2 regions of the Faecalibacillus sp. H12 genome follow, and region 2 is predicted to be linked to the other one. Evidence: a T-box and tRNA genes for the amino acid it is inferred to sense, from the RefSeq annotation. Region 2 holds a T-box; the other holds one or more tRNA genes.
The links. A T-box is a leader RNA that pairs with one kind of tRNA and senses whether it is charged. The one in region 2 lies ahead of lysS (lysine--tRNA ligase), so its partner is inferred to be a tRNA-Lys.

Region 1 (10,150 bases), on a different contig from region 2:
ATGTTTATGATGAATGAAAACTTTGCAGGAAAGATTAATGGAAAACAAAAAGCAATTGGATTTATTCTTTTATTTCCGTTATATTTATATGTCATACCAAGGTTTGCTAATTTTGGTATTTATCTTTTATTAAAGTATACAAATATTACAAGAGATACGACAATTTTAGGAATCTACTTAAATTTGATTTGTTCATTATTGAGTTTTGTTTTGGTTGTATGGCTTTTAAAAGATTTTTTGATAGATAATATAAAAAGATTTAAGGAACATTTTACAGATAATTTTGTTTATTCTATTACAATTGGTATTGTAATGATTTATGGAATTTCAATTGTTGCTAATATGATTATTAATTTTGTATTGGGTGGAGGATCAAATGATTCTGCCAATCAATTATTATTTGAAGATTATCTAAATAATGGTGCCTTATTGATGGCTTTTCAATCGGTTGTTTTAGCACCTATATTAGAAGAACTTTTATTTAGAGGACTTGTTTTTAGAAGTCTTAGAGATAAAAGTAAATGGTTAGCTATTTTTGCAAGTTCATTCTTATTTGGCTTTTTACACATTTATTCTGCTTTATTTGCTGGTGATCTATCGCAACTAATTTATTTGCTTTCCTATGGTGGAATGGGGTTTGCTTTTTCCTATGCTTATGAAAAAAGAAAAACAGTTTGTGTACCTATTTTAATGCATATGATCAATAATTTGGTTGCCATTATATTATTAGTTTTTATGTAAAACTCCGTATAGGAGTTTTTTATACTTTTATACCTTTTATTAGATAAGACCATGTTTTTTTACCAACGATGCCATCTACTTTTAAATTTCTATTATTTTGAAATTTCTTAACAGCTTTTTCGGTATTGATACCAAAGATACCATCAATTTTTAAGTTGAATCCTACAAAGTTAAGGCGTTCTTGAATGAGTCTTGTAATTTTTCCTTGGGCATCTCTTTTAACAGTAGGATACGTGCGAAAACCTTGTTTTTTAATTTCTTGATTTAAACGTTGCAACCAAGTATCTTCTAAAACAATATGATTTGAAGAAATAATTGTAGAAAATGGAAAATGGGTTCCTGGGCAATCTGTAGAAGCAACATCTTTATGTCTTTTAATGCTAGAAATGTGATATTTATTTTTTATATAAGAAACTAAATCAATTAAGGCATTGAGTTGTAAAGGATTCATTTCTTCTTTCATGAAATCTCCTTCAGCACAAATACCGATTGAATCATGATTTGCACCTTTAGCATGCGCTCCGATTGTATCTTCAGGTCTACCTTGATAAATCGTACCATCTTTTCTTACTAAGAAATGATATCCAATTCCACTCCAACCTTTTTTTAAATGCCACTGATGGATATCTTCTACACTACATGTTTTTGCTTGTGCATGATGCAAAATAATTTTATTTGTTTTATTTCTTTTGAACAATGGAGAAGCCCAGTTGTATTTTTTACGAATGATTTGCATAGTTCACCTCCCTATAGTACTTATATGCTTAAGATATAAGATGATATAGGTAAAATAAAAAATAGTTTATTAAAACTATTTTTGTACAAAGGTAATTACATCATTAGGTTGACAATCAAGAATCAAACATAATTTTTCAAGAGTGAGAGCTGTAATATTACTATTCTTTTTTAATCTGTCTAAAGTTTTATGATCAATACCACTTTTTAGAAGAACATATTGAGAAATCTGCTTTTCTTCCATTGTATGCCATAACGGTGAATAATCAATCATTGTTATGTCCTCCTTATATGTATAATTATATAGAATTATTCTTGCAAAAATATTGTGAACATATACACAATAACGTATAATATGATTTAGGTGATCAAAAATGGCAATGTATACTTTAAAAGGGATTGGTGAAATATCAACAGATGCTTTTGATGAAAAAATAACTTTAAGAAATCTATTACAACATTTTAGTTTTTATGATTTTATTATTGTAGATACAAAACAAAATATTCTTTTTCAATATAATTCAAATGATGATTGGTTTCATAATCTAATTAGTTTAAAGAAGTTTTATAATCAAGAAGTTATTACAGTATATAAAAAAGAAAATCATTTTTATATTTCAATAGATTTTTAAGAAATTTAATGATTTTCCTTGATTTTAAAAATAGATTGTATTAGAATATCATTGTTATCTCTCCGTAGCTCAGTTGGTAGAGCATCTGACTCTTAATCAGAGGGTCCACGGTTCGAGACCGTGCGGGGAGACCAATTGATAAAATGGCTTAAACACTAGGTTTTACTAGAGGTTTGAGCTTTTTTTATATCTTGTTTTAGAAACTTTGCTTGGTTAAACTAGGGCATATTAGGTTGAACTAAAAGTGTGCAAAAAAATGAAATATAATCTTATAACAAAATATTTAATGAAAAAAATGTAATTCTAAGTGAAAGTTCTACATTTTTTTATCATATATTTAATAAAATGTATGCTATAATTACAAAAGAGAGGGTGATTTTATGTTTTATAGTCAAACATGTGAAAATATAAAATTGATTATTTTTACGTTAGATGGTGGCTTATTAGATCTCAATAGACTAAGATATAATTATTATCGAAGTACATGTGAAACCTATCATAAAGTTGCTACTCGTGAAGATTTTTCTAAAATGCTTGGAAATATGAATACGATGTATGATCATTCTTTACTGTCTGATTATATTTCTGCTAAAGATTTTAATAGAATGGTTGAAAAGGATTTATTTGAATATATTAAATTAAAACCTAATATTAAAAGAGAAGGCGTTGATGAGTTGATTCAATATTGTAAACAAAAAGATATCAAGATTGCAGTATATACGACTCATAAAACAAAAAGAGCTATTCAATATTTACAACTTGCAAAGATCTATGAAAAAATTGATTTTTTAATTGGTGGAGATTCACGACTTAAACCTTTACCTGAAGTGGATGTTTTAGAGGTGACATGTCAACAAATGAACATTGATCCTTCTCATACAATGGTGGTTGCTAATTTTGAATCAATGGTTGAAGCGGCTAATCATTTACTTGCAAATGTTATTTACATGCCAGATTTAGTACCAGCCAGTGATAAGATAAAGGCCAGTGTTTATAAAACGACTAAAAATCATTTAGAAATTATGAATATGTTTTTATTTTCTAAGTATGATTCTGTGGAATTGTTTTCACCGCTTCTTGGAATGAATGCACAAATGGATTTAGAAACTTTGACACATACTCGAAATCAATTATTGGATAAATATAAAGATGATGAGCAATTAATTGCATTGGTTAATAGAACATATGATTATTTTAATGAAATCTTATCAAAACAATTTTTAATTAATGAGTTAGAAAAACAAGAAACAAAGAGATTTTCATTTGATGATGAACAAAATGATAATGTTCAAGGGGTTCATGATAAATTTAATGATGTTGTTTTAGAACAAGAGCAAGAAGATGAAATTTTACCTGATGAACAGGATGATACGTTTCTATTTTCTAAGGCATCTTCTTTGGATCCCCAAAGAATGAGTGAATTAATGGATATTATAAATGGAGATGCCGTAGATGAAAAAAGTCATGAAGAGAATAAAACAAATGAAGAAAATAAAAATAATACGATAGAACAAGAACATTGGTTAAATAAAGTAATTGATGTTGTTTATAATTTATTGATTTCGGTTATTATTGTATTTTTTGCTTTAATTGTACAAATTTTATTTCAAGGAAATTCTTCTAAACTTTCACAAATTATCAATATGATAATCGATGGTTATGTAGGAATTATAAATTTTATTTTTGGTGTGTTGTTTGATATTTTACATAGTTTTATAAGTGTAATACCATCATATAAAATGTTTGTTTATCATAATTCATCGCTATCATCAATGGCAGTAATTGCGTTATTGGCTATTATTTCAAATTTTATTTTAATAACTTTAATTAAGAAAATTGTTCAAATGTTGAAAAAAGACTAAAAATTAGTCTTTTTTTTAAAAAACTATTTACAAATGTAAAATTAGATGATATTATAAATGGGCACTGATGTGATGGAGACATACTCAAGAGGCTGAAGAGGCGCCCCTGCTAAGGGTGTAGGTCGGGAAACTGGCGCGAGGGTTCAAATCCCTCTGTCTCCGCCATTTTATTTGGTCTGGTAGTTCAGTTGGTTAGAATGCCGCCCTGTCACGGCGGAGGTCGCGGGTTCGAGTCCCGTCCAGACCGCCAAATAAAAAATAAACTGCTTATACAGCAGTTTTTATTTTATATATTTATCATTGTATGCTTTCATAATAGCGATGATTGTTTTAGAATCATGGATTTCATTATTCATGATTTTTTTATAGGCTTCATCTATTGGCATAGAGATAACGTCTATAAATTCATCTTCATCTCCTTCAAGGGGATTTTCAACTTTAAATAGACCTTTTGCTTCATATAAATGAATAACTTCATCACAATATCCTGTTGTTGGATATATTTCATTAATAAGTTCCATGGATTTACAACTATAACCAGTTTCTTCTTCCAATTCTCTTTTACCGGCAGGTCCAGCTTCTTCACCTAATTCTAATTTACCAGCAGGAATTTCTAAAGTATCTTTATTGTAGGCATATCTAAATTGTTTGACGAGCAAGATACAATCATCGACGACTGCTAAAATACCTACACCGCCATGATGTCTTATGATTTCTCTTGTTGCGAGCCTTTTGTTAGGACATTCTACCTGATCTTTATAGACTTTGATGATTTTTCCATCGTAGATTATTTCACTTTTAACTTTTTTTTCCATCTTTTTTACCTCGTTTATATTTTATAATTCTATTATACGTTATTTTGAAATGAATAAAATAAAAAAAGTATGCGGGGGTGCATACTTTTTTTTCATCTATTATTTACGTAAGGATGATAATAGGGGGATGTTAGAGTGAATGCGTTTCACTTAACAAATATATTATAACACGTTTATTTTTAATGTAAAGGGTTTCATAAAAATAAAAGATAACTTTAGCTTAGTCTATGTTATAATGACGTTGGTGATAGAAATGAAAAAAATAGTAATTAAAGAAAATGATGCAAATCAAAGAATCGATAAATATTTAAAAAAATTATTATGTAATGCACCTAGTAATTTTATATATAAGATGTTTAGAAAAAAAGATATTAAAATTAATGGTAAAAAAGTAAATGAAAAATATATTCTACAAAAAGATGATATTTTAGAAATGTTCCTTTATGATGATAAATTTAATGAATTTACAAAAGAAAAAGATATTTATGATTTAAAAAGAGAATTTAAAGTATTATATGAAGATCAAAATATTTTAATTGTTGATAAACCAGTAGGTTTATTAGTTCATGGGGATGCTAAAGAAAATGTAAATACGCTTTCTCATCAAGTTTTAAGTTATTTAAAAGAAAAAGGTGAATTGGATGTAGGCAGAGAGAGTACCTTTACTCCAGGACCAGTCCATCGTTTAGATCGTAATACAAGTGGGATCGTTATTTTTGGAAAGACTTTAGCTGCTTTGCAGGATTTAAATGAAATGATGAAAAAACGACATCATATTGAAAAATCATATATGACGATTTGTAAAGGAAAGCTTACTAAACAACAAGAACTCGTAGGATATGTTAAAAAGATAGATAATGAAGATCGTGTACGTTTTGTTAAAAAAGATGATAAAGATGCTCTAATGATGAAAACAATTGTAAAGCCAATAAGAACTACAAATGATTTTTCTTTAGTTGAAGTTAAAATTATTACAGGAAGAATGCATCAAATAAGAATACATTTATCAAGTATTGATCATCCAGTTATAGGTGATCGTAAATATGGTGATTTTGCTTTAAATAAACAAATGAAACAACAATTTGGATTAAATAATCAACTTTTACATGCCTATAAAATTAATTTTGTTGATCCGTTTGGTTCACTTAGTTATCTAAAAGGGAAAAAAATTATTTGTCCTAAGCCAACACAATTTAAAAAAATTGAAAAAAGTTTATTTGAAAGCGTTCTCTAAATACATATTTTATTGTATAATTTAGCTATAGTTTTAGGAGGAAATAGAATGAAATATTATATCGGTATCGATTTAGGTGGAACAAATGTAAGAACACTATTAGTAGATGAAAATGGTGAATCTTATAGTGAAGTTAAAGGACCTACTGAATGTCAAAATGGTCCGGATTATGTATGTGATAAGATAATAAAACAAATCGAATCATTAGATACATCTGTATGTGGTGGTTTGCAAGGTGTTGAAGGTATTGGAATTGGTGCTCCAGGGCCAGTAGATACAGAACTTGGTATCATGATTATGGCAAGTAACTTACCAGGATTTGAAAACTACCCAATTTGTCATAAATTAAAAGAAAAATTTGGATTACCAACTTTTATTGATAATGATGCCAATGTTGCAGGTTTAGCGGAAGCTATATTAGGTGCAGGAAAAGATTATAAAACAAATTATTTTATTACTTGTTCAACTGGTGTTGGTGGAGCATTTGTTGTTGATAAAAAATTAGTATCTGGTGGTAGAGGTCACGCTGGTGAAATTGGAAACATGATTCTTGTACCAGGTGGTTATAAACAAGGTGCTTTAAATCCAGGAGCTGTTGAAGGAGAAATTTCTGGTACTGCTCTTACAAGAAAAGGAAAAGAAGCTAAAGGCGATTTAGTAAAACATGCAGGTGATGTTTTCAAATTAGCTGCTGAAGGAGATGAAGCTTGTCAAAAAATTGCTGAAGAATTTATTGATGGTTTCTCTACATTACTTGCTAATGTTGCTCATACTGTAGATCCACATTGTTTTGTATTAGGTGGAGGAGTTTTCAAATCTAAAGCTTATTTCTGGGATGAACTTGAAAAAAGATTTAATAGTAAAATTCATGTAGGTATGAGAAATCATATTCCTCTATTATTTAAAGAAATTGATGATTGTGGTGCAATCGGTGCTGCCATGTTACCAATGTCTCAATTAGATTAAAAAGAAATAGCCCCTTAAAGGGGCTATTATTGTGTCTTATTGTTTTACTTTAATTTTGTTTTTGATATAATACACGAGAAGGAGGACGATTATGAAAAAAAGAGTCGTTTTAGGATTAAGTGGAGGTGTTGACTCTGCTGTAGCAGCTTATTTACTTAAACAACAAGGATATGAAGTTATTGGCGTATTTATGCGAAACTGGGATAGCCAATTAAATAATGATATTTTAGGTAATCCCACAAATGATAACGATATTTGTCCTCAAGAACAAGATTATAATGATGCTAAAGCAGTAGCTAAACATCTTGGAATAGAAATTAGAAGAGTCGATTTTATTAAAGAATATTGGGATAAAGTTTTTACGTATTTTATTGATGAATATGCTAAAGGAAGAACACCAAATCCTGATATTTTATGTAACAAACATATTAAATTCAAAGCGTTTTTAGAATACGCTGAAGAACTTAATGCAGATTTTATCGCAACAGGACATTATGCGCGTGTTGAACATCATGAAGGTAAAGATTCAGTGATGTTAAAAGGAATTGATCAAAATAAAGATCAAACATACTTTTTATGTCAACTTAATCAAAAACAATTACAAGCTTCTTTATTTCCTTTAGGAAATATTACAAAACAAAAAGTTAGAAAAATTGCTGAAGAATTAGATTTACCGGTAGCTCATAAAAAAGATAGTACAGGAATTTGTTTTATTGGAGAAAGAGACTTTAAACAATTCTTACAAAATTATATTCCAGCAAAACCTGGAAAGATGGTTGATATTCAAACTGGTAAAGTGATTGGTGATCATATTGGAATTATGTACTATACGATTGGTCAAAGAAAAGGTTTAGGTATTGGTGGTTCAGGTGACGCTTGGTTTGTTGTTGGGAAAAACTATGATAAAAATATTTTATATATTTGTCAAGGGGACCAAAATGATTGGTTAATGTCTACAGGTGCTTTAATTACAGATGTTAACTGGATACCAAGTATTAAACCTCAAGAAGCTATTAAATGTAATACAAAGTTTAGATATCGTCAAAAAGATAATCCAGTAACTCTCACTTTTATTGATGAAAATACTGTAAAATTAGAATTTGATCAACCTGTTAAATCTGTAACTCCAGGACAAGCAGCTGTTTTCTACGATGGAGATGTTTGTTTAGGTGGAGGAACGATTGAAAAAGTCTATAAAGACGGAAAAGAGATTGAATATCTATAATGTTAAAATATACAGGATATATTAGAAAGATTCGCTATTATAGCGAATCTTCTCATTATATAGTTGCATTATTAGAAGTAGAGGAAGATCAGGAACTTTTAACAATGAATGGCTATATGTCAAATTTTAATGATTATGATAAATATGCTTTTTATGGTGATTTTGAAATTCATCCTAAATATGGTCAACAATTTAAATTAGATCATTATGAAATTGTATTGAGTACAGATGAAGAAGAAATCATTAAATATTTATCAAGTCCATTATTTAAAGGAATTGGTCCTACACAAGCAAAATACATTGTTGATGCATTAGGAGAAAATGCACTTTCTTTAATCAAAGAAGATAAACATCATTTAGATTTAGTTAAAGGAATGACAGTGGCTAAAAGAGAACTTATTTATGAAGTATTGACTTCTAATGATTATGATCAAGAAGTCACACAATTCTTTATGGGCCATGGTATTTCTTTAAGACATATTGGTATTATTCAAGAAACTTATAAAGAAAAAACATTAGAAATTTTACAAAATCATCCATATCAATTAGTAGAAGACATTGATGGTATTGGTTTTAAAACAGCAGATGAACTTGCTTTAAAAACAGGAGGAACTTTAGATAACCCAGATCGTTTAAAAGCAGGGGTTATTTATAGTATTAAACAAAGTTGTTTTTCATCAGGAAGTATGTATGTATTTTATGGTGAAATAAAAAAAGCTTTTCATAAAATTATTTATCATATTGATGATGAGGTTTTTGATGAATATCTCAATACTTTAGTAGAAGAAGGAAGAGTCATCAAAGAAGGAGAATATTATTATGATAAAGAGCTTTATGAAAGTGAAGAAATCATTGCAAATTTTTTACACAAAATAAATGATTATCCAGAAGAATTTTATGATGAAAATGAATTAGAAAGACTGCTTGATAACTATCAGGATAAATTTGGTATTGTCTATTCAACAAAACAAAAAGAAGCAATCGAGTACTTTTTAAAATATCCAATGATGATTTTAACCGGAGGACCAGGAACGGGGAAAACAACAGTTGTTAAAGCGCTGATTCAAATCTATCGAACACTTTATCCAGAAGATGCAATTTCTCTGGTAGCACCTACAGGAAGAGCAGCGAAAAGATTAAGTGAATTAACAGGTTTGGATGCTTGTACGATTCATCGAGAACTTAAATGGGATTTACATAAAAATTCATTTGCGATGAATCGAAATAATCCTTTAAGTAGTCAAGTTTTAATTATTGATGAGTTTTCGATGGTTGATAGCTTACTTTTATCTAAATTGTTTGATGCAAGCAGACGTGTTCATAAAGTGTTGTTTATTGGTGATTATCATCAACTTCCTTCAGTAGCACCAGGAAATGTTTTAAAAGATTTTATTGAAAGTCAATTAAAAGTTATTGAATTGGATGAGATTTATCGTCAATCAAAAGATTCAGGAATTGTGCAATTGGCACATCAATTAATTCATCAAGAAGTGAATGATTTATCATTGTTTGAACAATATAAAGATATTCATTTTTATAATAGTACCAATTTTGAAATTATTAAAAATGTGACAACAATTGTAAAAAAAGCAATAGAAAATGGCTATGATCAAAATGATATACAAGTTTTAGCACCAATTTATCAAGGTGTTGCAGGAATCAATGCTTTAAATTTGGCTTTACAGGAAATTTTTAATCCTAAGAATCATCAAGAAGAATATCGTATTGGACAGAAAGTTTATCGAGAAGGAGATAAGATCTTACAGTTAAAGAATAGACCAGATGATGATATTTATAATGGTGATATAGGTGTTTTAGTTGAAATTAACCGTAAAGATGGTTTTGAATATTTAGAAGATACGCTTATTGTTGATTATGATGGTAATTTAGTCGAATATACATCAAAAGATTTTATGACTTTTACATTGGCTTATTGTATG
Region 2 (10,542 bases):
AGGTGTCTTTATTGGGGTCCTTTCAACAGTTACAATTTTCCCAGCATTTTTATTAGTATTTGATAAACTTGTCTTTAAGACAAAACATAAACCAATTATTCCATCATTTAATGTTGTTAAAAATTTTGTTGTTAAACATTATAAAATTATTTTATTAGTCGCATTAGTTATTGCTTATCCAGCTTATTATGGAAATGCACATGTTAAAAGTTATTATAATTTAACAAAAGATTTACCACAAGATTTAAAAAGTTGTGTCGCTAATAGTAAATTAAGTGATGAATTTGATTTAGTTGCTTCACAAGTTATTTTAGTAAATAAAGATATTAAAGAAAATGATTTAAATAAAATGGTTAATGAAATAGAAAATGTTGAATCTGTTAATCTTGTTTTATCACCATCAGAGTTATCAAATCTAGCAATTCCTGATGAAATGATCCCGGATGATGTAAAAGATATCTTTGAAAGTGATCGTTATAAAATGATATTTGTCAATTCTACTGAAGAGATTGCAACCAATAAATTAAATAAAGTAATTGATAAAATTGATCATATTATCAAAAAATATGATAAAAATGCTATAATGGCAGGGGAAGGTCCATGCATGAAGGATTTGGTTAATATAGCAGATGAAGACTTTAAGAATGTAAGTATTGCATCTATTGGAATTATTTTTATCATTATGTTATTTGTTTTAAAATCAGTTTCACTTCCAGTATTGTTAGTTTCTGGAATTGAACTTGCTATCTTTATCAATATGGCAATCAGTTATTACACAGGTGATGTTTTACCATTTGTTGCCTCTATTGTTATTGGAACAATTCAACTTGGAGCAACAATTGATTATGCTATTTTACTTACAACAAAATATTTGGAAAATAGAAAAAATGGTATTGATAAGATTAAAGCAATGGATAATGCAATTAGTAATTCTGCAGGTTCAATCTTTGTTTCTGGAATGTCATTCTTTGCAGCAACATTTGGAGTAGGAATGATTTCTAAATTGAATATGATTGGATCATTATGTAATTTAATGTCAAGAGGAGCACTTATTTCAATGTTTATTGTTATTTGTGTTATTCCAGCAATCTTACTTGTATTTGATAAAGTTATTATTCATACTTCTATCGGTTTTAAACAATTAAAAAATAATGTAAAAGGGGAATGTTAAGATGAAAAAAGCAAAATTAATCACTTCTTCAGCAGTTGTAATGACAATGGTCATGAGCTCAATTGTTCCTGCCTTTGCCTATTCAAAAGAAAAAACAGTTTATAGTAAGTTAAAAACAAATGGTTCAGAAAAAACAACAGTTGTTTCTGAACATCTTATCAATGATCAAAATGAAACATCATTAGATGATCAATCATCATTAAAAAATATTAAAAATATTAATGGTAAAGAAACATTTAAACAAGATGGTTCTAGTTTGGTATGGCAAACAACAGATGGACAAGACATTTATTACCAAGGTAAAACAACAAATTCATTACCTGTTTCAATGAAAGTAACTTATAAATTGGATGGTAAGAAAACGAAGTTAAAAGATATGCTTGGTAAAAAGGGTAAAGTAGAAATTCAAATTGATTATACAAATAATGAAAAACAAACTGTTGATGGTAAAGAACTTTATGTTCCTTTTGTCGTTACAACAGGAACAATGTTACCAACAAAAACAAATTCTAATATTGAAGTTACAAATGGTAAAGTAATTAGTAATGGTTCTTCTAATATCATTATGGCAATTGCTGCTCCAGGATTATCAAAGAACTATGATAATAATAAAGATTTAGAAAAATTAAATTCTGTAACAATTAAATATGATACAACAAAGTTTAAATTAAATAGTTTAATGTCAGTAGCAACACCATCATTATTATCTGAAACAGATATTAATTTTGATGATTTAAATGATGTTTATGATAGTGTAGATACATTAAATTCATCATTTGACCAAATTATTGCTGGTGGGCAAACATTACAATCAGGCTTAAAACAATATGCTTCTAAATACAGTGAATTTGATCAAGGTGTAGGATCTTTAAAAACAGGTGCAGCTTCTGCTCTTGTAGGATCACAAAAATTAACAACAGGTATCGAAACACTTTATAATGGATTAATTACTTTAGATGGACAAAGTGCAACATTAGTTGGTGGAGCAAAACAAGTATTTAATACTTTATTAACAACAACACAAACACAAATTAATAATCAATTGGCTGCTACAGGAATGTCTATTGAATTGACAATTGATAATTATCAAACAGTTTTAAATGGTTTAATGGCAAAATTACCAGCAGAAAATCAACCATCAATCAAAACAGCTTTAGCACAATTAGATTCATATAACAAATTCTATCAAGGATTACAAAGTTATACAGATGGAGTTGCTCAATTAAAAGAAGGAGCTAAGAGTGCTGTTGATGGTTCTAAACAATTAAGTGAAGGATTATCTTCATTAAGTGATGGATCTAATACTTTGGTACAAGCAAGTAGTCAATTAAAAACGGCATCAAATCAATTAGCTCAAGGTAGTGATGCTTTAGTTGATGGTTTAACTTTATTTAAAAGTAAAGGTTTAGATAAGATTTCTAGTGTTTTAAATGATACAGTGAAAAAAGATGTAGATACAACACAAGAACTTGTTGATTTAGCTAATGATTATAAAATATTTGCAGATAGTAAAGACGGTGTAGAAGCTAAAACTAAGTTTATCATGATTATTGATTCAAAATCTAAGAAATAGAATTGGGTTTCCAATTCTATTTTTTTACAAATTAAGATAAAAGGTTTGAAGATAAAACAATATTTTATTCTTATGATAAGTAATTAGAGAAAAACGTTGATTTCATGCGCTTTTTCTTAAGAAAAACACTTTACAAATAAAAAAAATGGTATAGAATACTTACCAAGGAGGAAGTAAAAACTGAGGTTTTGAAGTGAGAGAATATGAAAACAATGATCGAAGTACAATACCAAGAAAAGAATGTTAAAAATGGTGATTTAGATAAATACGTTAAAGAAACTTTAAAAGAACAAGGTGTAAAAACAACAGAAGTTGAAACTTTAAATATTTATTACTTACCTGAAACTGCTAAAGTTTTCTTTGTAGCAATTAAAAAAGATGGTTCTGAATTAAAAGGTGAATTAGATGTTAATGCTATGCCTGAATATCCAGAAGTTGTTAAAAAAACAGCTGCAAAAAAAGCACCAGCTAAAAAAGCACCAGCTAAAGCTGTAGCTGCTAAAGAAGCTAAACCAGTTGTTAAAAAAGCAACAACTGCTAAAAAAACTACTAAAAAATAATAGAGGAGAACCGAGAGGTTCTTTTTTTATGCTTTAAATGTATGATAGATGATAGTTAATAAGTATTTGAAGATTTATATAGATGATTTAAAATATAAGCAAAAGGGGGATCATATAATGGAATATGTTACATTAAATAATGGTTTAAAAATGCCAATGGTAGGTTTTGGTGTTTTTAGAGTACCAGATAAAAAAGAATGTGAAGAATCAGTTTATCAAGCAATTAAAGCGGGATATCGTTTAATTGATACAGCTGCTGCTTATTATAATGAAGATGCTGTAGGAGCTGCTGTAAAAAGAGCAATTGCTGATGGTCTTTGTACAAGAGAAGATTTATTTATTACTTCTAAATTATGGGTACAAGATATGATGGATTACGAAAGTGCCCAAAAAGGAATTGAAGCTTCTTTAGAAAAAAGTGGTTTAGAATATTTTGATTTATATTTATTACATCAAGCTTGTGGTGATTATTTCAGTGCTTGGAGAGCCATGGAAACTGCTTATCAAGAAGGTAAATTAAAAGCAATCGGTGTTTCTAACTTCTATCCAAATATTCTTACAAACTTCTGTGAAGTTGTTAAAGTAAAACCAGTAGTCAATCAAGTAGAACTCCATCCATATTACACTCAAGAAAAGGCATTAGAAACAATGAAATATTATGATGTTATTCCAGAAGCATGGGCACCACTAGGTGGAGGAAGATATAATCCATTTGAAGATGAAATGTTAAAAGGAATTGCAGCTAAATATAATAAGTCTGTAGGACAAGTAATTCTAAGATGGAATGTACAAAGAGGAGTCGTTGTTATTCCAAAATCAACACATGTAGAAAGAATTAAAGAAAATATAGATATCTTTGATTTTGAATTAAATGAAGAAGAAATGAAACAAATTTCATTATTAGATATGGGATATTCAGGATCAAGAGCTAAACATTTTGAACCTGATTTTGTAAGAATGGTTTTAAATAATAAGATTCATGATTAATGCACTTACGTGCATTTTTTCATTATTAAAACTAATTTTATCGCTTATATTGACAATAAATTTGAATTAAGTTAAGATAACGAAGTAGAAATAAAGGCAATGAATAGACAAGTAATAATAGCACTTCATTCAAAGAGAGTCTTGGTTGGTGGAAAAGATAATGAAACTATTATGAATAAAGACTAGGAGCTGCATCTTGGATGTTTTGATAAGATGACGTAAGCCACGTTATAGGCAAGACTATTAATAGATAGTTATTGAGGTTAATAGGGTGACCTATTGATGAATTTGGGTGGTAACACGATTTAGCTCTCGTCCCATGGGATGGAGAGTTTTTTATATTTTAGGAGGAAATTATGGAAGAAAGAAAATTTAGTGAACAAGAACTTGTTCGTAGAGAAAAAATGCAAGAACTTATTGATAAAGGGATTGATCCTTTTGGTCAAAGATTTGATGTAACTGCTTATTCAAAAGGTATTAAAGAACAATATGGTGAAAAAACTCATGAAGAATTAGAAGAAATGGCTGTAGAAGTATCTGTAGCTGGTAGAATTATGACTAAACGTCGTAAAGGTAAAGTATGTTTCATGCATATTCAAGATAGAGATGGACAAATCCAATTATATGTAAGAAAAGATACTATTGGTGAAGATGCTTATGAAATCGTTAAAAAAGGTGATATTGGAGATATTATTGGGGTTAAAGGTACAGTATTTATGACAAATACTGGAGAATGTTCAATTAAAGTAAGTGAATATACACATTTAACAAAAGCATTACGTCCTTTACCAGAAAAATTCCATGGTTTAAGTGATATTGAAGAAAGATATAGAAGAAGATATGTTGACTTAATCATGAATGAAGATGCTAAAAAAATTGCGTTTACAAGACCAAGAATCATTCGTTCAATTCAACATTATTTAGATAGTAAAAACTATGTAGAAGTTGAAACACCTGTATTAAATCCAATCTTAGGTGGAGCAGCTGCAAGACCATTCGTTACTCATCATAATACATTAGATACTGATTTCTATTTACGTATTGCGACTGAATTATCTTTAAAGAGATTAATTGTTGGTGGTATGGATGCTGTTTATGAAATTGGACGTTTATTCAGAAATGAAGGTATGGATAGAACTCATAACCCTGAATTTACTACAATTGAAGTTTATAAAGCATTTAGTGATCTTGAAGGAATGATGGATTTAACTGAAGGTATTATTTCTAATGCAGCTATGGAAGTTAATGGAACTTATGAATTAGATTATAAAGGACATCATATTTCTTTAGCTCCAGGATTTAAACGTGTTTCTATGACAGAAGCTATTAAAGAAAAGACTGGTATTGATTTCAATGAACATATGTCATTTGAAGATGCTAAAAAATTAGCTGAAGAACATGGTATTGAAGTAGAAGCTCACTTTGGTTATGGACATATTATCAATGAATTCTTTGAAAAATATGTAGAAGAAACAATTGTTGAACCAACATTTGTATATGGTCATCCAATTGAAATCTCACCACTTGCTAAAAAGAATTTAGAAGACCCACGTTTCACACAACGTTTTGAATTATTCATCTGTGGAAACGAATATGCTAACGCATTTACTGAATTAAATGATCCAATCGATCAATATGAAAGATTTGCTGATCAATTAAAAGAAAAAGAATTAGGAAATGATGAAGCAAACGAAATGGATTTAGATTACGTAGAAGCTCTAGAATACGGTTTACCACCAACAGGTGGAATGGGTATGGGTATTGATAGATTAGTTATGTTATTAACTGGACAAGAATCTATTCAAGAAGTTATCTTATTCCCTCAAATGAAACCAAGAAACAAATAGTACAAATTTATACAAATTTAAATAACCGCATGTAATCAATGTTTTTTAGGTTTATGTATGCTTATATACTCATTTAGAGTTATTATAACTAAGGTATATAATGTGTCGAGAGTGTGTCGCGGACACAAAAAGAATACAAATTTAATTAAAAGGGCATGTAAATACTATGAAGAAAAGTATTTATGTGCCTTTTATTTTTTCTTTAGCGAATAGCTGAATGTCAATATTTATTATTAAATATCATATATAACATATAAATAGATATGTGAATAAATATATATCAATTTGCATACACAATTCGGCATGCTTGGGAGAGAAAAGAAAGGTTTGATAAACATGAAAAGAGATCAAACAATAGTTATAAGATTAATAAAAGATGAAAAGAATCTTTCTATTGGTATAAAAAAATTTATCGAAACGAATGTGGAGTTTTTATAAAATTAATTCTTTAGTATAAACTTGAATATTACCTGACTTTGGTATCCAGCATTAAAATATAGTGATAGTAAAAAAGCAGTAGGAATTCAAGATAGAATCTCTATTGCTTTTTCGTTTAAATCTTATAATTGAATATCTGTCTAATTTGCCGCTCTGTCAAATAGTAATTTGTAAGTGGAAGATTTGTAATCTTTTCGAATTCTTTTATAAATTCACTTGATGCCGTTACATTGATATATTTACTTTCACCTTTGACCACCTTAAAGCTTCTAATGAATTTCATGATTTGATGTGTGCTGTATTGATTATCCAATATCTTAAACTGGAATATTCTTTCTAACAGTACGGCAAGATAACAGATCAGGAAGTGTCCCTTTATGCTGTTTTCTTTTTGAAGAAATACAGGGCGTGCATCTAAATCAGACTTCATTATTCTGAAGGATTCTTCTATCCTCCATAGATTGTGATATGTATTATAGATATCAATATCATCCATATCCTTTTCTGAAGTAACAAGCATATTGTATCCTGCAAACTTTAGCTCTTTTTCAATCATTGATTCGTTTATTGAGGCCTTGGCTTTCTCTCCGTCTTCATCAATGAAATCGACATACTTTCCTAAATCTCCATATTCTGATCGTTTTGCCTGACTGTAACAGAGGTTTCTTGCTTTTTCAATCTGTTTGGCTATTTCATATTTTTTCTTTGAGGCCAGTTTTGGATTATAGGTAACAAGTCTTTTTTCTGTAAAGCAGAGGGTTTTCTTTTTACCATCTATTTCAAAAGTGTATGGAAATTTTTCGACACATGATTTATATCTGTATAACAGTGTGCCATCTCTGCTTCTTACATCCTTCCAATCATCATTATCCAACAGTATCCATGTCTTTTCTTTTTCAGGTAAGGATTTTACTGATTTTGAGAAGAGATAGCCATCTCCGTTTTCTTTGGAAAAGGCGATATTCTGTGCACAGTTCAATCCTTTATCTGCAACATGGATGGTTTTCCCTTTGATTTGATTTTTAGCTTTCAGTTTTTTGATGACATTTCTCAGTATGGGCTTTTCACTTTCGTTGCCAGGAAACAGTTCCATGCCAATAGGAATTTGATTTGCATCAAGAAGCAGTCCTAAGCCGACAATGGGATCTTTTCTGTTTTCTTTAGAAGGACCTTTTCTTCTAAAGTCATCTTCTCTGTCTATTTCAAAATAAAAATTACTGCAGTCAAAGTAGGTCTTGGAAGTATTGATATCATAGAATTTCTTTGTCTGTTCATTAAAGATTTCGATAAACTTGCCGTAGTCATTGCCGATGAATTCAAGACCATCAAGAAGCTGATAATAAGAAAAGTGAACGCCGTCTCTTAGTTGAGGAAGGACCTCATGAAAAGTTCTATGCTTACTGCATGGATTAACAAGACGAGCATAGATAAGAGATGAAAGAAGTTCGTAAAGGTCAAACTCAAAAGAATTATGCAGATTGAAATAGTCGACATACTTTTTGATATCCATTTTATTCATCATGGATATGAATGGAAAATATCCAAGATAGAGTTCAGGAGAATGATCGGAAATCTTAAGAGAATTCTTGTTTTTATTATTTTTGTTGAGTTCGTCCACTTCTTTTTGAAAATAGGCAATAGGATCATCGATACCTTTGGCTTTCCAAGTTTCAACAGAAGCAAGTGATTTATAGGTGCGATGAGCACCACCATGCTTTTGAGGGGAGTAATAACTTTCAACGATGGAAAGATAGGTACGACCTTTAAGAGTAGATTTTTTAAGGAAAAAAGCCATAGAAACACCTCCAATAATATATCACTACTATCACTATATAAATTATAACATAAAAAGTAATATAAAAAAATTAAAAGTATAAAAAAAGCCGATAAAATCGACATATTGAAAGAAATGGTTTAAATGTAGTTCTAAAAAATATAGTGATAATTTCTAAAGACGGGCTTTTATTTTTTCTTTAGCGAATAGCTGAATGTCAATATTTATTATTAAATATCATATATAACATATAAATAGATATGTGAATAAATATATATCAATTTGCATACACAATTCGGCATGCTTGGGAGAGAAAAGAAAGGTTTGATAAACATGAAAAGAGATCAAACAATAGTTATAAGATTAATAAAAGATGAAAAGAATCTTTCTATTGGTATAAAAAAATTTATCGAAACGAATGTGGAGTTTTTATAAAATTAATTCTTTAGTATAAACTTGAATATTACAAGTATAAATGCTATACTCTACTTGTAAATTGGAAATCAAAATGCATCAAACGAAAAGGTAAGGATTGGCAGATCCTTACCTTTTCTAACTTTTAGAGTGGTCTAACACTAGGCTAGTTATCGTTTAAAATAGTTGTCTAACCATTTGCAAATGTAATATGTAAGAACACCTGCCGTGACAGTAATAATAAAATTAGAAATCAAAATACATCACCCCCTTTCAAGGAGGACGATAACAAAGTTATTATATCAAACTATGTCGAAAAAAGAAGTGTGTTAAAAAGCTGTCAAAAAGTTCCAATACAATGGGGCTTTTGTTTTATCAATAATACTAAAAAACAAAATTTTTCATAATGTTATTTAAAGTTGACAAATTGCCAAGAGTAGTTGATTGTGATAAATTTTATTGGTTTTTATAATACTATTAAAAACTTAGAAAATAAACGTGAACTTTAACAAAAAACTCATAGAACTACGTAAATCGAAAAGATTATCACAAAATGTACTTATAAAAGGCGTTGATGTACAAGATGTTAGAAATAAAATTTAAGTGAAAAGCAATTATCATCTATTTATATGGATTCTTTACTAATTAATGAGTTAAGTGGAGAAGAGTTTGCTTGTGCTTCAGGAAACATGCATGCCTGTGGCCATGATATCCATACAGCTATGTTATTAACGGCAGCAAGAATGTTAAAAGAAGATGAAGATCATTTACATGGAACAGTAAAATTAATGTTTCAAAGTGCTGAAGAAATATTTAAAGGTGCCAATGATATGATTGAACATGGAATCTTAGATCATCCAAGACCAGATGCAGCTATGGCTTATCATATGATGATAGGGAAAAATCAAGTGGGTACTTATATGTATAATGCAGGAGGCATTATGATGAACTCTGTTGATGAATTTAAAATAACCATCCATGGAAAAGGAACACATGGAGCCTATCCTCATCAAGGAATAGATCCTATAAATATCGGTGTACATATTCATCTCGCTCTACAAGAACTTATTGCAAGAGAAGCAAATCCTCAAGATATATGCACACTTACAATAGGTATGTTTAATGCTGGGAGTGCAGCTAATGTCATACCTGAAAGTGCAATTTTACAAGGAACACTACGAACAAATAATGTTTCTACAAGAGAAAATTTATTAAGTCGTATGAAGGAAGTATGCCATAAAATTGCAGAAACCTATCGTGGAACAGTTGAAATTGAAATGGTTTCTACAGTACCACCACTTATGTGTGATCCGCAGTTAACTTTAGAAATGGTTGAATATATGTCACAAGTAGGAATTGAAGGATTAAAAGAAATTCCTAATAGTACAGCAACGGCATCAGAAGATTTTGCTATTATTTCTGAAAAAATACCGACAACTTATATGCTTTTAACGGCTGGATTTATGGATGAACGTGGCGATTATCCTTTACACCATCCTAAAGCACAGTTTGATGAAAATGTTTGTGTTATTGGTGCGGCATGTTTTTCATATTGTGCAAGTCATTGGCTAGAAAATCATAAAAATAGGACTTGATAACTTTTAGAAAATATATGTAAAAGATATGGACTTGTGCATTAGGGGACTAATGTGCTATACTTTATTTGCAAGTCGGAGAACAATTGCATCAAAACGAAAAGGTAAGGATTGGTGGATCCTTACCTTTTCTAACTTTTAGAGTGGTCTAACACTAGGCTAGTTATCGCTTAAATCTTTTGT

Region 1: it encodes a tRNA-Lys, which carries the amino acid that the T-box ahead of lysS (lysine--tRNA ligase) is inferred to sense. The anticodon was not compared.

The regions. Positions count from the first base shown of each region.
Region 1 covers NZ_JABWDK010000001.1:121,123-131,272, forward strand. Annotated here, with positions in the region: gene HUU89_RS00720 (CPBP family intramembrane glutamic endopeptidase) at 7-741, shown strand; gene HUU89_RS14840 (N-acetylmuramoyl-L-alanine amidase) at 761-1,477, opposite strand; gene HUU89_RS00730 (helix-turn-helix domain-containing protein) at 1,553-1,750, opposite strand; gene HUU89_RS00735 (hypothetical protein) at 1,851-2,108, shown strand; tRNA gene HUU89_RS00740 (tRNA-Lys) at 2,167-2,242, shown strand; gene HUU89_RS00745 (HAD hydrolase-like protein) at 2,489-3,970, shown strand; tRNA gene HUU89_RS00750 (tRNA-Ser) at 4,045-4,135, shown strand; tRNA gene HUU89_RS00755 (tRNA-Asp) at 4,144-4,220, shown strand; gene HUU89_RS00760 (NUDIX hydrolase) at 4,252-4,785, opposite strand; gene HUU89_RS00765 (RluA family pseudouridine synthase) at 5,039-6,019, shown strand; gene HUU89_RS00770 (ROK family protein) at 6,068-6,985, shown strand; gene mnmA (tRNA 2-thiouridine(34) synthase MnmA) at 7,077-8,210, shown strand; gene HUU89_RS00780 (ATP-dependent RecD-like DNA helicase) at 8,210-10,150, shown strand, end outside.
Region 2 covers NZ_JABWDK010000019.1:4,639-15,180, reverse strand. Annotated here, with positions in the region: gene HUU89_RS10785 (efflux RND transporter permease subunit) at 1-1,171, shown strand, start outside; gene HUU89_RS10780 (hypothetical protein) at 1,173-2,744, shown strand; gene HUU89_RS14760 (DUF6465 family protein) at 2,948-3,304, shown strand; gene HUU89_RS10770 (aldo/keto reductase) at 3,422-4,291, shown strand; T-box leader at 4,382-4,614, shown strand; gene lysS (lysine--tRNA ligase) at 4,648-6,138, shown strand; gene HUU89_RS10760 (IS1634 family transposase) at 6,692-8,371, opposite strand; gene HUU89_RS10755 (M20 family metallopeptidase) at 9,394-10,359, shown strand.